2 regions of the Agrobacterium sp. GD03872 genome follow, and region 1 is predicted to be linked to the other one. Evidence: predicted binding sites of a transcription regulator. Region 1 holds the regulator's gene; the other holds the start of a gene.
The links. Region 1 encodes LexA, which represses DNA repair genes until DNA is damaged. Its sites were predicted from a motif close to TGTTCNNNNTGTGTTCNG; they were not measured.
Positions count from the first base shown of each region.

Region 2: a site for LexA is predicted at 2,217-2,234, ahead of N5D22_RS14935 (helicase-related protein). Genes of this name have one in related genera too.

Region 1 covers NZ_JAOCCY010000004.1:246,054-250,717, forward strand. The annotation lists gene N5D22_RS12255 (hypothetical protein) at 275-784, shown strand; gene lexA (transcriptional repressor LexA) at 1,144-1,866, shown strand; gene N5D22_RS12265 (hypothetical protein) at 1,922-2,164, shown strand; gene N5D22_RS12270 (glutathione S-transferase family protein) at 2,293-2,970, shown strand; gene N5D22_RS12275 (ComEC/Rec2 family competence protein) at 2,993-4,664, opposite strand, start outside.
Region 2 covers NZ_JAOCCY010000005.1:234,097-238,760, reverse strand. The annotation lists gene tesB (acyl-CoA thioesterase II) at 1-704, opposite strand, end outside; gene N5D22_RS14940 (ubiquinone biosynthesis hydroxylase) at 761-2,005, shown strand; gene N5D22_RS14935 (helicase-related protein) at 2,463-4,664, shown strand, end outside.

The DNA of each region.
Region 1 (4,664 bases):
TCCTGCATTAAAGCCGCTCCGCGACGGAGATAAGTCTTTCGCGTAAAGCTAGGGCTTTAGGGCCATTTCTTTTACCCACGAGCGCGTCCGAAGCCCAAACTCGATCAATCTTGTTCGCAATGCACCACTGATTTAACGATGTACCACTTGCAATGAATCTTCCTCGCACCGCATTTAACAATGCTGCGCTGGCTGGTATGTCACGAACGGAGAGAGATGCAGTAATCATGATGTAGTCATGACTACATTTTGTGTACTTGTCAACGGGGAAAAAATGAAGAAACCGATAGACCTATACATCGACAACCTAAAACGGCTGGTTGGCGTGGAAACTGATACCGAACTTGCGAAGAGCCTTGCTCTATCTAAGCAGGCTATCGCCGCATGGCGGCGGCGAGAGGCAGTACCTTTAGCCCAGCAGCAAATCCTTACCGCACTATATGGCCCTGAAGCGGCCTTCAATGAAGAGATCGGCTACATAGCAACACAGCGTGAGAGGGTGGCGATCCTGTCAGCGTTCTTCCGGCTTTTTGACCAGTATCGCGATATCCTCGACCCCGCCAAAGAGAAAGACGCGTATGAAACTTGGGCCGAAGTACTCCTTGGTTTCGAGGGCGATCTACAGCACATGGTTCGTAGCGGTGGCTGGATCGGTGTGAGCGCGGAAGGCAAACCCTCCGAGTTCACAACTAGCGAAATAGCCAGAGTGGTGGCGGCCTTGGTCGAAGATCGACAAGAAAAGATGGGGTTGCTTCGTGATATGCTTCGGCCAGATGAGCTATAGGGTTCCCAATAAGGTTCCCAATCACAACATCGCAGAGCATTAGATCGTGAGAAGGTTCCCAATATATTCTGCGTAATCAGTCACTTAGCCGCTACGCGAGAATGACGCATTACGAGGTTTGCCAATACAGCGATTGGGGACCCCTATTTACGGGAAAAAAATCCAATAAAAACAACGAAATTTTGCGGTTTTCATTCCAGCTTATCTACCGGAGTTTTTGGCGCGCCATTCCCGTTTTGTTTTCGCACCTCCACAGCTTCACGAAATTTTAGGGGATTGCAGAACACATATGGAACATATAGTGTTCGTTCTGTATTTGTTTCGCGACTTCAACGACGATTCTCAAGGGTGTTTTCCTCATGCTCACGCGCAAACAGCAGGAATTGCTTCTCTTCATTCATGAAAGAATGAAAGAGTCCGGCGTGCCGCCCTCCTTCGATGAAATGAAGGACGCACTCGATCTTGCCTCCAAATCCGGCATCCATCGGCTGATCACCGCCCTCGAAGAGCGCGGGTTTATTCGCCGGCTACCTAATAGGGCTCGGGCGCTGGAAGTCATCAAGCTGCCCGAGGCTTACGCTCCGGGCGCAAGGCCGCAGCGCGGTTTTTCTCCGAGCGTTATCGAAGGCAGTCTCGGCAAGCCAAAGGCGCCGGAACCGGCCCCTGCCCCCAAGGCGCCAGCCAATGATCTCGGCGGCGCCGTCACCGTTCCCGTCATGGGCCGCATTGCCGCCGGTGTGCCGATTTCCGCCATCCAGAACAACACTCACGATGTGGCCGTTCCGGTCGACATGCTGGGTTCGGGCGAACATTACGCGCTTGAGGTCAAGGGCGATTCGATGATCGAGGCCGGCATTTTCGATGGCGACACCGTCATCATCCGCAATGGCAATACCGCCAATCCGGGCGATATCGTCGTGGCTCTGGTGGACGATGAGGAAGCGACCCTGAAACGTTTCCGCCGCAAGGGCGCCTCCATTGCTCTGGAAGCGGCCAATCCCGCCTATGAGACCCGCATCTTCGGGCCGGACCGGGTGAAAATCCAGGGCAAGCTGGTTGGGCTGATCCGCCGTTACCATTGATCCGGGTCAACCGTCATCCTCTCGAAGCGGGATCGTTGTGTAGATGCAATTCCCATTGAAGATGGCGGCATCCCGCAATTCGGCTGATTGTGAGGAAGCTGGACAGATCGTTCTTTCCATGGGCGGATTTGTTTCTTCCGGCAAAGATCGACAGCAATTTCATATGGGTGTTTCACGTGGCTTCTGGCCCGGCGGGCGGACTTTTGTGATCCCGCGCCGTCTGGCGCAAGTTTTCGGCGGCGTTGCGGGTATTGCCGACCGGGAAACAGCGGGACGCAGCGCCGTCACCGAATGGTGATACCCGAGGTGCCCGCCCCCCTGCCCTTCGTCACCCATCAACGGGACTTATGGGTGCCATGGATTATTTTCGATATTCCGCGGCGCTTCGACAGGTATAAGAAGCGCAGCATATCCGGGAGACGCGCCATGTACGATCTTTATATCGCCAACAAGAATTATTCCTCATGGTCGCTGCGGCCATGGGTATTGATGCGCACGCTCGGCATCGCCTTCGATGAAAAACTTGTCCCCTTCGGCGAAGGCGTTTCATTCGCCACCTTCTCGCCGACGGGCAAGGTGCCCTGCCTTGTCGACGAGGGCGTGACGATCTGGGAATCGCTTTCGATCGCCGAATATCTCGCTGAAAGACATCAGGGCGTCTGGGCAAGCGACAAGCAGGCGCGGGCCTGGTCACGTTCTGCCGCAAGCGAAATGCATGCGGGCTTCTCCACGCTGCGCAATCTCTACCCCATGTCGGTCGGCATTCGCGTAAAACCGCAGGGCGGCGATGCCGGGCTTGCGGCGGATATCAAGCGGATCGATACGCTGTGGAGCGAAGGCCTCGCGAAATTCGGCGGGCCTTATCTCGCCGGCCAGAAATTCACGGCGGTAGATGCCTTCTTCTGCCCGGTGGCATTCCGTTTCCAGACCTACGGCGCCGATCTTTCGCCTGCGGCGAAAGCCTATTGCGACCGACTGCTCGCCCTGCCCGCCATGCGTGAATGGTACGAGGCCGGCCTGAAGGAAGTCTGGCGCGATGCGGCGCATGAAGAAGAAATCGGCGGTATCGGTGAATTGACCGCCGATCTGCGCGTCAAGGCCTGACGAGTCATGAGGCTGGCGGCGCTTACGGCGATACCGCCAGCAGCCGGGTGACGGCATCCGGCACGTCGCGGTCAAAACGGCCGCTTTTCCAGTCGTAAGAGCGGTGTTCGCTCCATGGCCTGTCCGTTCCGGCGATTGCGGCGCGCAGCCTGCCGACGACCCCTGCCTGATCGCTGCCGGCGAAATCAATCTCCAGCGAACCGGTTCGCCGCAAAATATCGCGGTTCAGCAGCAATGCGCCCGAGCGGCATTGTGAAAAGGCAGTTCTGCGGGAAACGATAACGATATCGGCGATATCGCAGGCTTTTCCCGCAAAGCGACCGTCTTCCAGAACGACGATCCATTCACCGCTTCCGGCGCGGGCCACACACCATATGCCCTTGCGGCAGGTGAAGACACCGGGCTCCGCGTCTCTCAGGGCCTCCGTCATCTGCCGCGCGACCGCCCTCATCTCTTCCGGGGCAAGCCTGGTTTTCGCGGCAAAGGCCACCGTGGTCGCCGCGGCGTCTTTCTTGAGAATGACGGGCGGCACTGGTTGTTCCGGCAGCAGCAATGCTCTTTGCCACTGGCCATAAACGAACCCCCGCGGCTGCGCCTTCGTTGTGTAAACCTTGCCGTCCTCCAGCATCGCCACCAACTCGCCATCCTCATGGACAAGCAGATCGGGCGGATTGCGATAGGCCGTGGCCGCTGACAGGCCGAAGGCGAGCAGCAGCAGGGGAACGCCAAGAAGCGCAAGCCGGCTGCGCAGCAGCGTCAGCAGCAGAAAGCCGGCCGAAGCAAGACCCAGAAACCAGCCATGCGGCCGCCCCGTCGCCGCGCTGCCGCCCCAGGACGCCACCTCCTGCGCAACCGCGATGACGAGCGCCATGCCATAGCCCATGATCTTCAGAAACGGCGCGTCGAGCCCGAAGGGCATGAGCAGCATGGCAATCAGGCCAAAGGGCATGACGATCAGCGACATCAGCGGCATGGCCGCCAGATTGGCAAAAAGTCCATAGGTGGTGACACGCTGGAAATGCTCGGCGGAATAGATGGCCGTCGAAAGCCCGCCAATCAGCGATGTGGTGATGACACCGCCGATAATGGCGCCCGTCATTTCCGCGACAGTCATCCACACCGGCTTGCGTCCGATGTACAGGCGCTCGCGGTCGCTGCGCCAGCGGCTCCAGGCGGCATAGGCGGAGACGAGCGCTATTGTCGCGGCAAAGGACATCTGGAAGCTCGGCCCCATGATTTCCGAGGGCGACAGGGCAAGAATGACCAGAGCGGAAAGCGCAACATTTCTGAGGCTGAGCGAAGGCTGATCGAAGAGAACCGCGACCAGCATCACCGACATCATCAGCCAGGCGCGTTCGGCGGAGACGGCGAAACCGGAAATCAGATAATAGGCAAGCGTCATCAGGAGCGCAGCGAAAGCCGAGATCTTCTTGACGGGCCAGTGCTGCGCAAATGCCGGAAACAGGCTGAAGGCGAGCCTTAGCCCGACGAAAAATATGCCTGACGCCAGCGCCATGTTGAGCCCGGATATGGCAACGATATGGGCAAGGCCGGAAAGCCGCAGCGCTTCCATCGTCTCTGCCGATATCGCCTGTCTCTCATCGGTGACGATGGAGGCGGCAAAGGCCCCGGCATCACCGCCAATCGTGTTGCGGATGCGTTCGGCAATGGCGGTGCGCAGGCCATAGAGCTGC
Region 2 (4,664 bases), on a different contig from region 1:
AGGCTTGCGACCTGAATGGACGGATCGAAGATGGTCGTGCCATGGGCGTAAAGCGAGGTGTCGAGCAGGGTCATGTCGGAGAGATAAGCGAGAATGGCCGATTGCAGGCACGGATCGTCAGGTACATCGCCGACGGCGCGAACCCAGATATCCTGCCGCGGTTCGAGTTTTTCCTTGGAGATGTAGTGTGTCAGCGAAACCGGCCTTATCTCGATCGGCCGCTTGTTGCTCCAGTATTTGCGGATGGAAGCGGGCGCCTTGGCAAGAAAGGCCGCCTGCATCTGTTCCTCGCTCATCAGTTTTTCAGGCGGCGTCACGTCCGGCATTCTGATCTGATGGTCGAAGCCGTCCTCGAAAATCTGAAACGAGGCCGACATGGAAAAAATCGCCTTGCCGTGCTGGATGGCGACCACGCGCCGGGTACAGAAGCTTGCGCCGTCGCGGATACGTTCCACCTGATAGACTATAGGCACGAGCGGATCGCCGGGGCGCATGAAATAGGCATGCAGCGAATGCACCAGGCGGTCGTCTTCCACTGTTTTTTGCGCGGCGATCAGGGCCTGTGCGATGACCTGGCCGCCGAAAACCCGCTGCCAGCCGATCTGCGGACTTTCGCCCCGGTAGAGGTTCTCCTCCAGCTTCTCGAGATCGAGCGTGGCAATGAGATTGACCATCGGGTCTGACGTTTGCAAGGGATGCGACATTTTTTCGACCTGCTGCGGCTGTAGGAAGACGTCACATGGTCTATAGTGCGCCGATGATGCGTGCACAAGATTTGAGGAGAAGCGCGATGCTGGACGTGGTAGTTGCAGGTGGCGGATATGTCGGTCTTTCCGCTGCCGTCGCAATCAAGCAGGCTGCGCCGCACCTCAACGTGCAGGTGATTGAAGCCGCTTCCGAGGACGTCTGGAAGAAGGACGTCCGTGCCTCCGCCATCATTGCGGCGGCCACCCGGATGCTCGATGTTTTCGGCATCTGGAACGAGATCGAGCCGGAGGCACAGCCGATCCACAAGATGGTCGTCACCGATTCGAAGACGGCCGATCCCGTGCGACCGGTGTTCCTCACCTTTGACGGTGCGGTGGAGGAGGGCCGACCCTTTGCCCATATGGTTCCGAATGTTGCCATGGTGGGCGCGCTCCGGGGTCTGTGTGACCGTCTTGGCATTGAAATCCATCATGGTCTCAGCGTTTCCGGCTTTACCGCGGGGCCGCAATCAACGGCCATCACCCTTTCCGACAATTCGGTGCTGGAATCGCGATTGCTCATCGCCTGCGACGGCGTTCGCTCGGCTCTCAGGGACATGGCGGGCATCAAGACCGTGCACTGGGCTTACGATCAGTCCGGCATTGTCACAACTGTTGAGCATGAGCGGCCGCATGAGGGCTGTGCCGAGGAACATTTCCTGCCATCCGGCCCTTTCGCCATTCTGCCGCTGAAGGGAAACCGTTCGTCGCTCGTCTGGACCGAACGCACCGCCGATGCCGACAGGCTGATCGCCTCCGACGATCTGGTGTTCGAGGAAGAGCTGGAGCGCCGGTTCGGTCACAAGCTCGGTCCTGTCCGGCCGGTCGGGCCCCGTCGCGCCTTCCCGCTGGGTCTGACGCTGGCGCGCTCCTTCGTCGCGCCGCGTTTTGCGCTTGCCGGTGATGCGGCGCACGGCATTCACCCGATCTCCGGGCAAGGCCTCAACCTCGGCTTCAAGGACGTTGCCGCGCTGGCTGAAACGGTGGTTGAGGCGGACCGTCTTGGCCTCGATATCGGCTCCCTCAATGTTCTGGAGCGGTACCAGTCCTGGCGGCGTTTCGACACGTTGCGCATGGGCGTGACGACGGATGTGCTGAACCGGCTGTTCTCCAACGATGTCGGTCCCATTCGCATCATGCGCGATTTCGGTCTGGGCGTGGTGGATCGTTTGCCGGGTCTCAAGTCCTATTTCATCGGCCAGGCCGCCGGCACGACGGATGCGAATGCGCCGCGTCTTTTGGCCGGCGAGGCGCTTTGATCGGCGCGTTCGCGAAACGGCGAACAAGCCTCCCCGCAATTGTCGCTTGACAGGTGATTACGGCAGTTTTCGTCTTTTGCCGGAAACGGAAAGCTGAATCCGGGCAAGGACTTACCCGGATTCACAATCTGGTATGGAATATGGATTCTCCAACCAGATATTGCGGAGAACAAAAGCTGAATCCGGGAGAGTCAGCGATTCGTATTCGATTCGTTCGCAGACTGTTCCGCAGCCGAATCGATTCCATTTTCGCCGGATTCTTTTTTGGCCTTCAAGTCGCTGAATCTGAAGGAAAAATTCGGCTACCAATTCCCCTTAGGCGAGTTTCCGGATGAGGCCTATTGCCTTTGTCGGCGGGCATTGCCATGTGTGGTGCGTGCGGCTCGCATCGATAATAGCGAGTGGCACGACAAGCAGATGAAGTCGATTCGCGGATACTACGTTGAATTTTCGCCCCATGATCCTGAGCGGCCGCGGTGTTACGGCCGTTCTCGGCCCCACCAATACCGGCAAGACCCATTACGCGATCGAGCGGATGGTCGCGCATGGCAGCGGTGTCATCGGCCTGCCGCTGCGTCTTCTGGCGCGGGAGGTCTATACCCGTCTGGTCGAAAAAGTGGGTGCGCCGAATGTGGCGCTGATTACCGGCGAAGAAAAAATCGCGCCGCCGAAAGCCAAATATTCCGTCTGCACGGTGGAAGCCATGCCGCGCGAGACAAATGCCGCCTTCGTCGCTATTGACGAGGTGCAGCTGGCGGGCGATCTCGAGCGCGGCCACATCTTCACTGATCGGGTGCTGCATCTGCGGGGTCGGGAAGAGACGCTGCTGCTTGGCGCCGGCACGATGCGCCCGATCCTCGAAAGGCTGCTGCCGGGAATCACCGTTGTGGAGCGGCCGCGCCTGTCGCAGCTCTTTTATGCCGGCCAGAAGAAGATCACCCGCCTGCCGCAGCGCACCGCGATCGTCGCTTTTTCCGCCGACGAGGTCTATGCGATTGCCGAACTCGTGCGCCGTCAGCGCGGCGGCGCGGCCGTGGTGCTGGGCGCGCTGTCGCCGCGCACGCGCAATGCGCAGGTAGGGCTCTACCAGTCGGGCGACGTCGAATATCTTGTCGCGACGGATGCCATCGGCATGGGCCTCAACCTCGATGTCGACCATGTCGCCTTTGCGCAGGACCGCAAGTTCGACGGTTACCAGTTCCGCAATCTCAACCCGGGTGAAATCGGCCAGATTGCCGGCCGCGCCGGCCGTCATCTCCGCGATGGCACATTCGGCGTGACAGGGCGTGTCGATCCATTCGATGACGAGCTGGTGGAGCGGATCGAAACCCATCAGTTCGATGCGGTGAAGGTGCTGCAGTGGCGGACGAAAAATTTCGATTTTTCCTCCATCGCCAATCTGCGCGCGAGCCTGGATGCCGCCCCGACGATACAGGGGCTATCGAGGGCCTTGCCCGCGATCGACCAGCAGGCGCTCGAATATCTGTCGCGTTATCCCGAGATCATCGACGTGACGACGACGGATGCGCGGGTGGAAAAGTTGTGGGAGACCTGCGCGCTGCCCGACTATCGCCGTATTGCCCCTGCCCAACATGCGGACCTGATCTCGACGCTTTATTTCGATCTCGTCAAGCGCGGAACCGTGAACGAGGATTTCATGGCCGAGCAGGTGCGCCGCGCCGACCGCACCGATGGAGAGATCGATACCTTGTCTGCGAGGATTGCGCAGATCAGAACATGGACTTATGTATCGAACCGCCCAGGATGGCTTGCCGATCCGACACACTGGCAAGAAAAGACGCGGGAAATCGAGGATCGATTGTCCGATGCGCTACATGAAAGGTTGACGAAACGCTTTGTTGATCGCAGGACATCTGTGCTCATGAGGCGCCTGAGAGAGAATGCGATGCTTGAAGCTGAAATCAGTGTAAATGGTGATGTCTTCGTAGAAGGTCATCACGTCGGCCAGTTGGCCGGGTTCCGGTTCACGCCGGTGCCGGGAATGGAAGGGCCGGATCAGAAGGCCGTGCAGGCTGCAGCGCAGAAGGCGCTTGCGCTCGAATTCGAGGCGCGTGCCGCGCGTCTGCATGCCAGTGGAAATGGCGATCTTGCTTTGAGCTCCGATGGTCTGGTGCGCTGGCTGGGCGAGCCGGTGGCCCGCCTTTCGGCCGGCGACAACATCATGAAGCCACGGGTGATCCTGCTTGCCGACGAGCAGCTAAGCGGCAATGCCCGCGATCACGCGCTTGCGCGGATCGAGCGTTTCGTCAACCACCAGATTGCGACCGTGCTGAAACCGCTGGACGATATTTCCCGCGCCGAAGACCTTCAGGGTCTGGCGAAGGGTCTGGCGTTCCAGCTCGTGGAAAACCTCGGTGTGCTCTTCCGCCGCGATGTTGCCGAGGACGTGAAGTCGCTCGATCAGGACGCACGTGCCTCCATGCGTCGTTACGGCGTGCGTTTCGGCGCCTATCATGTCTTCCTGCCTGCGCTTCTGAAGCCCGCTCCGGCGGAGCTTGTCACGCTGCTGTGGGCGTTGAAGAATGATGGTCTTGGCAAGCCGGGTTATGGCGATCTCATTCCGGTGCTGGCCGCAGGCCGTACCTCGGTCGTCACCGATGCCAGTTTCGAGCGCATGTTCTACAAGCTCGCGGGTTTC